2 regions of the Allobosea sp. 01N443 genome follow, and region 2 is predicted to be linked to the other one. Evidence: riboswitches for the same ligand, from Rfam matches in the RefSeq annotation. Region 2 holds a riboswitch; the other holds the start of a gene.
What was found. A riboswitch is a leader RNA that binds a small molecule or an ion and turns the genes downstream of it on or off. The one in region 2 is predicted to bind thiamine pyrophosphate.

Region 1 (2,890 bases), on a different contig from region 2:
CGGCGAGAGCGGCAGCGCGGGCGAAATCGGCCTCGAAACGGACCGCTTCGTAGATCGCGACTTCCAGCGTCGCATTGGCAGGGCCGCCACCGAGCGAGAGCACGACGGCAAAGCTCGTGAAGCAGAGCAGAAAGACGAAGGTGGCAAGCGCCGGGGCCTCTCTTCGGATCACGGGCCAGTCGAGATGCCGGAAACAATAGGCGGCGGAGAAGCCGAGCGCCGAGGCCAAGCGCCTCCGCTCTCCAGGTTCGCGGCCGAAGGCCTGAAGCAGCGTGCGCGTCACCAGCGGCGTATTCATCAGCACATGCGCGATCAGGATACCATGGAGCCCGTAGATCGCCGGTGGTTCGGCGCCGACGGCGCGCGCCAGGTCGCCGAGCAGCCCGGAACGGCCATAGATCGCGATGACGCCGAAGACGATCACGATCGTCGGCGCGACGGCTGCGGCGGTCAGCACGGCGAGCAGGAGGTTGCGGCCTGGAAAGCGGCGGCGCAGCAAGGCAAGCGCCAGTGCCGTGCCCAGCAGGAGCGAGAGCAGCATCGACAGGCCCGCCTGGACGGTCGCTCCTGCGACGAGGCGAGCGAGATAGGGGCCGAGCGGCGACAGGGCCGCGACGTCGCCGCCGGCTCGCGCCAGCCCGGCGAGCGAGGCGCCGGCGAGCGCAAGGATGGCAAGCGCGGTGAGCGTGGCCGGGCGGAACAAGGCCTCAGCGGCTCGTTGCGGCGAGCCAGGCGTCGATGAAGGTTCGGCGCTGCGTGCGCACCTCGTCCGGCGTGAACAGCAAGGTCCGTTCCGGCTTGATGACATCGGCGAATGAAGCCGGCAGTCCACCTGTCGCTTGTTTCGCCGGCATCATCCAGTTGCCTTCCGGGATCAGCGATTGGAAGGCGTCCGAAAGCGTGAAGGTGAGGAAGCGTTTGGCGAGTTCCGGCTGCCGCGTCGTGCGCGTCATGCCGGCGAGTTCGACATGCAGATAGTGGCCTTCGCTGAAGGGGGCGGCCTTGTACTGCGTCTTCTTCTCGGCGCCGATGTGATAGGCCGGCGATGTCGCGTAGGAGAGCACCATGTCGGCCTCGCCCTTGAGGAAGAGTCCGTAGGCCTCCGACCAGCCCTTGGTGAAGGTGACGATGCGCGGCTTGAGCCTGGTCCAGGCGGCGTCGGCGCCATCGCCGTAGACGGATCGCATCCAGAGCAGGAAGCCAAGCCCGGGCGCGCTGGTGCGCGGGTCCTGCAGTACGAGCTTTGGCCCATTCGGATCGTCGACAAGCTGCTTCAGGCTGGTGGGCGGCGCGGCAAGTTTGGTTGAATCATAGACGAAGGCGAGATGCCCCCAATCGAAAGGCAGGAAGGTATCGTCAGTCCAGGCGATGGGCAAAGTGAGCGCGGCACGATCCTGGCCATGGGGCTGGAACAGTCCCGTCGCCTTGGCTTCTGCAGCAAGGTTCATGTCGAGGCCGAGCACGGCATCGGCCTTGGTCGCTTCACCCTCCAGCTTCAGGCGCGCGACGAGGGAGCCGGCATCATCGCTTGCGACCCAGTTCAGCGTGCAACTGCATTGCGCCTCGAAGGCCGCCTTCACTTTCGCGCCGGGACCGTATTTCCCGGTGAAGGAGGAATARGTGTAGACCGTCAGTGCCGGTTTCTCCTGGGCCATGGACGGCGTCGCGAGCAGGAGCGCCGAGAGCGCGGCGGCGATCCGGGTCAACCGGTTGTTCAGAAAGCTCATGGCGTCACCCCGCATGCATTCGACGGCAGGCCATGACGGTCGAGAGGGAAGGCGGTCTCCGGTTGCGAGACGCCAATGCTCAATCCCTCCGCCGGCACGATCCGGATCAGGTTCGACGGGTTGAAAGCCCTGCGCTTCCCTCTCAGCCCGAAATCGCCGGGCACCCCGTTGAGACGGTCAAGGGAATAGCGAGCGGGCCGGGGCGAGTCCAGTTGATGCCGCCGGGCCATCGCAAGGGGCATTGCGTCTGGCCGCATGATCATGCTGGTATATCTCTTGCTTAACAGAAAGCAGGCGCGCCAGGCGCGAAAGCTCAAGAGCAAGGGGATGCCGCATGCGACTCAATCGCCGTCAGATTCTGGCCGGAAGTTCCGCTTTAACCGCTTCCAGCCTCGTTGGATTTCCGTCGCGCGCGCAGTCGCGCGCCAATACGCTGCGCTTCATTCCGTCGACGCCGTTGCCCTCGCTCGATCCGATCGTCGCCACGAGCTATGTCATCCGCAATCACGGCTATCTGATATATGATACCCTGTTTGCGACGGACGCGCAGTTCCGCATCCAGCCGCAAATGGTCGAGAGCTGGGAGACTGCGCCGGACGGGCTGCGCTGGACCTTCCATCTGCGCGACGGACTGATGTTCCATGACGAGCAGCCGGTCAGGGCGCAGGACTGCATCGCCTCGATCAAGCGCTGGTCGGCGCGCGATGCCTTCGGGCAGACTTTCGCGACATTCGTCGAGGGTTACGATGTCGTCGACCAGCGCACCTTCGCCATCCGCCTGAAGAAGCCCTTCCCGATGCTGCCGGACGCGCTCGGCAAGCTCTCCTCGAACGTGCCCTTCATCATGCCCGAGCGCGTGGCCATGATGGAGCCAACCAAGAACATCACGGAGGCGATCGGTTCCGGACCCTGGCGCTTCATGGACAAGCAATGGGTGCCGGGCCAGAACGCGATCTATGAGCGCTTCGCCAAGTACAGGCCACGAGAGGAGGCTCCGTCCTGGGCCGCTGGCGGCAAGGTCGCCAAGATCGACCGTATCGAATGGTTGCCGCTGACCGAGGTTTCAGCCGCAGTCGGCGCGCTGATGCAGGGCGAGGTCGACTGGTACGAACAGCCGCCGGTCGATCTCCTGCCCCTGCTCAAGAGCAATCCCGAGATCGCGA
Region 2 (4,504 bases):
CAGCGAGCGCCCGGCCGCGATCTGCGGATCGACAATGCCGTAAAGGCGGATATCAACGCTCACCCGTGCTCTCCCATCCGTTCGCGCAGCGTGGCCTCGTCCATCCCTGCCAGCGCGTCGATCAGGTGCACGGCGAAGCTGCCGGGCCCTTGCGATGTCTCTGCCGCAATCTCGCCGGCGACGCCATAGGCGGTCAGCGCGGCGGCGGCCGCGACTGCCGGATCGCCCTCGACCGCGCAGCATGCCGCGATCAGGGCGCCCGCTGCGCAGCCGACCCCGGTGACCCTCGTCATCAGCGGATGGCCATGGGAGACGGACAGCATGCCGCCTGCGCGCATGATCCGGTCGACCTTGCCGGTGGTGACGAGCGTGAGGTTGCGCTCGCGCGCCGTCTTGAGATCGGCAGCAAGCGCGGCCATCTCGGTCGCGTTGCCGCGCACGACGATGTTCGGCAGGCGCAAGACCTCGCGCGCCACGCGCTGGCGCAGCGGCGAGAGTTCGACGAAGACCGGATCGAAGACCAGCGGTTTCTGTCGGTCGCGCGCGACCTCCAGCAGCTTCGGGATGGCGAGTTCGCTCTCGGCATTGATCGTGCCGATGTTGATCAGGATCGCGCCGGCGCCCTCGGCCATTGCCGCGATCTCGTCGACATGGATCGCCATGGACGGGATCGCGCCGAAGGCGAGCAGCATGTTCGCCGTAATGTTCTGCGCCACCGTATTGGTGAGGCATTGCACCCGCGGGCGGCTCGCTGCCACCCGCGCCAGCACGCCTGCAACGACCGTCGCGTCGAGGCGGGCCGCGGTCATCGTCGCGCTCATTCCGCCGCCGGCAAGTAGAGATTGCCGCCCTTGGCGAGGAATTCCTGCGATTTCTCCGCCATGCCCTCGAGCGCCGCGCGTTCGTTCTCGCCCATCGCCAGCACTTCGGCGCGCAGATCCTGCGTGATCTTCATCGAGCAGAATTTCGGCCCGCACATCGAACAGAAATGCGCGACCTTGTGGGCATCCTTCGGCAGGGTCTCGTCATGGAAGGAACGTGCCGTATCGGGGTCGAGCGCCAGGTTGAACTGGTCCTCCCAGCGGAAGTCGAAGCGGGCGCGCGAGACCGCGTCGTCGCGGATCTTGGCCGCTGGATGGCCCTTGGCGAGATCGGCGGCATGGGCCGCGATCCGATAGGTGATGACGCCGGTCTTGACGTCGTCGCGGTTGGGAAGGCCGAGATGCTCCTTGGGCGTGACATAGCAGAGCATGGCGCAGCCGAACCAGCCGATCATCGCCGCGCCGATGCCCGAGGTGATGTGGTCGTAACCCGGCGCGATGTCGGTGGTCAGCGGTCCCAGCGTGTAGAACGGCGCCTCGCCGCATTCGCGCAGCTGCTTGTCCATGTTCTCCTTGATCTTGTGCATCGGCACGTGGCCCGGGCCCTCGATCATCACCTGGCAGCCCTTGTCCCAGGCGACCTTGGTGAGCTCGCCCAGCGTCTCCAGCTCGGCAAACTGGGCGCGGTCATTGGCGTCGGCGATCGAGCCCGGACGCAGGCCGTCGCCGAGCGAGAAGGAGACGTCATATTTGCGCATGATCTCGCAAATCTCGTCGAAGCGCTCGTAGAGGAAGCTCTCCTTGTGGTGCGCGAGGCACCAGCGCGCCATGATCGAGCCGCCGCGCGAGACGATGCCCGTGACGCGGCTCGCAGTGAGCGGGACATAGGGCAGGCGCACGCCGGCATGGATGGTGAAATAGTCGACGCCCTGCTCGGCCTGCTCGATCAGCGTGTCCTTGAAGACCTCCCAGTCGAGCTTGATCGGGTCGCCGCCGACCTTCTCAAGCGCCTGGTAGATCGGCACCGTGCCGATCGGAACCGGCGAGTTGCGCAGGATCCAGGAGCGGATGTTGTGGATGTTGCGGCCGGTCGACAGGTCCATCACCGTGTCGGCGCCCCAGCGGATCGCCCAGACCAGCTTCTCGACCTCCTCGGCAGCGCCGGACGTCACGGCCGAATTGCCGATATTGGCGTTGATCTTGACCAGGAAATTGCGGCCGATCGCCATCGGCTCCAGTTCGGGGTGGTTGATATTGGCCGGGATGATGGCGCGGCCGCGGGCGATTTCCTCGCGCACGAATTCAGGGGTGACGAATTCCGGAACCGAGGCGCCAAAGCTCTCGCCATCGGCATGGCGCTCGCGTGCGCCTTCGAGCATCGCGGCGCGGCCGAGATTCTCGCGATGCGCGACATAGATCATCTCGGGCGTGATGATGCCGGCCTTGGCGAACTCGTACTGGGTCGCCATCTGGCCGGGCTTCGCCTCGAGGATCGGGCGTGGGGCCGGGCAGGCGGGAACGAGCTGTTCAGGCGAGATATGGCCGTTATCGGCGGCAGTGACGGCGCGGCCGGGCACGGTCGTGAAGCCGGAGGCATCGAGCCAGGRGCGGCGCGGCTGCGGCAGGCCGGCATTCAGGTCGATCGTGACATCGCTCTCGGTGAACGGACCGGACGGGTCGTAGATCCGGACCGGCGGCTCGGAATCGGTGGTGAGCTGAACTTCGCGGAAGGGCACCCGCATCTCGGGATGGTCCGGCGGCGCGACATAGATCTTGCGCGAGCCGATGATCGGTCCGGTCGTCACGCTTTGAGGGGCAGCCTTGACGGTATTCTTCTGGGGCTTGGTGTGGGCGTTCATGGGATCTCCTCCTTGGTCCAAGGTTCAGGAGATCCGGGTTTAGAAGCGGTCCAGTTGCTGTCTGCGGGTACACGTGTGGCGCACGCCGCGTTCCAGTCCCTCCGCCGGTATGACCCGGATCAGGTTCGACGGGTTCGGCTTTGGACGCCATCTCAGCTCTTGCGAGCACCCCTCGGAACGAAGCGGAGGTTAGGGCCGGCGGCTCTTGAACGCAACCGGCAAGGGGCGGGATGCGGCCCTGCCATGCGGCGCCGGAATGCCGGGCTCAGGCGAGAATGTCGACGTTCTGGCCCTGGCCAGCGGCAAGAGTAGCCTTCTGGGACTCGGCACTCTGCTGCAGCATATCCACGAGCGCCTGGTCGGACGTCGCCTGCTGCTTCACCATCGCTGTCTGCAAGGTCTGGCGGGTCGAGGCTGCCTGGCTTGCGGCAAAGCCCTGCGCGATCGCGACGGTTGTCTCACTCATCTCAACTCTCCTTACGACAGGTCTTAAGCCGGAGAGCTTGCTGATTCCTGAATCCCCTGATCCGGGGAGACCGGCGCGACGGTCGCCCGCCGCGCCGGTTCTATTGGTTCACTGCGGCTGATTCTGCCCGGCCAGCAGCGGGGTGATGCGTCGGAGCGTGACGCGGCGGTTCTCGCGGGCGGCCTCCTGCGTCTGCACCTTGAGATACTGCTCGCCATAGCCCTGCGTCGTCAGGTTCTCCGGCGGCACCTGGAAATCGCGCGTCAGGATCTCGGCGACCGATTGGGCCCGGCGATCCGAGAGCGAGAGGTTGTCGACATCCGAGCCGACGGCGTCGGTATGGCCCTCGACCAGGAAAACCTCGTTCGGCGCGCGCTGCAGTGCCTGGCTGATCGAGGCGGCAATCACCGAGAGCCGCTGCGCCTGGTTGGGGGTGACCTCCCAGGACCCGGTCTCGAAGGTTACCGTGTCGATATCGACGCTGCGCATGCGGGCGCGCAGGTCCGGCGAGTAGCGGACCTCGTCGAGCGTGTAGCGGCGCGGGATCGCGGCGATCGGCGGGGCGGTGATCGTCTCATAGATCAGGCGCTGGTCGGCCTGCTCGGCGTCGACGATATAGCGCTCGCGCGGGATCGGCAGCGGCGGCGGCGGCAGCACGACGACCTCGTCCGAGAAGCGCATATCCGGCCGATCGCGGCGGGTGTTGTCGATCATCACGATCTCATCGCCATCGCGCATGCGCCGGGTCCGGCGGATCAGGCGGCCATCCTCGTCGGTCACGGTGATGATGCGGCTGCCGTCCGGCCGTTCGAACACGGTGACGTTCTCGTCTCCGCGCCGTTCGGTCCGTCCCTGCCAGCCGAGGTCGCGGAAGCGCTCGGTCTCGTCGCGGCGGATGATGGCACGGTCGTCGTCGCGGATGATCGTGCGACCGGGCTCGCGAATGATCGTGACGTCGCCCTCGCGGCGCTCCTCGCGGCGCCCGCGGACATCGTCGAGGCGCGTCGCGCCCTGCGTCGCCATGATGCCGCCGAGTACGCCTACGCCAAGGCCGATCGCAGCCGCGCCACCGAGGCCGATGCCACCGCGACGGCCCTGCCGGTCAGGCGGGGGCAGTTGCCCGGGTCCAGCGGCTGGAGGCTGGCCGGCCGGAGGCGGAGCGAGCGTCTGGCCCGGCTGCGGCGGTGCAACGGGCGGCGGGACTGCGCCGGGCGCGCGACCGCCGGGGGGCGGGGCGAGCGGGGCTGCTGCCGGCGGCTGAGCGGGTAGCGGCGCCGGAACCTGACCGGGTGTTGCAGAAGGCGGTTGGCCGGCTGGCGGCGCGCCGGGCGCACGACCACCCGGAGGCGGCACCAGCG

Region 1: linked by a shared signal. The riboswitch ahead of thiB (thiamine ABC transporter substrate binding subunit) and the one ahead of thiC (phosphomethylpyrimidine synthase ThiC) in region 2 are both predicted to bind thiamine pyrophosphate.

Annotation. Positions count from the first base shown of each region.
Region 1 is NZ_JBFTRC010000034.1:31,364-34,253, forward strand. It holds gene AC1DRP_RS11565 (ABC transporter permease family protein) at 1-703, opposite strand, end outside; gene thiB (thiamine ABC transporter substrate binding subunit) at 708-1,727, opposite strand; TPP riboswitch at 1,794-1,905, opposite strand; gene AC1DRP_RS11575 (ABC transporter substrate-binding protein) at 2,062-2,890, shown strand, end outside.
Region 2 is NZ_JBFTRC010000002.1:127-4,630, reverse strand. It holds gene thiE (thiamine phosphate synthase) at 1-63, opposite strand, end outside; gene AC1DRP_RS01010 (hydroxyethylthiazole kinase) at 60-809, opposite strand; gene thiC (phosphomethylpyrimidine synthase ThiC) at 818-2,680, opposite strand; TPP riboswitch at 2,759-2,863, opposite strand; gene AC1DRP_RS01000 (hypothetical protein) at 2,946-3,146, opposite strand; gene AC1DRP_RS00995 (OmpA family protein) at 3,255-4,504, opposite strand, start outside.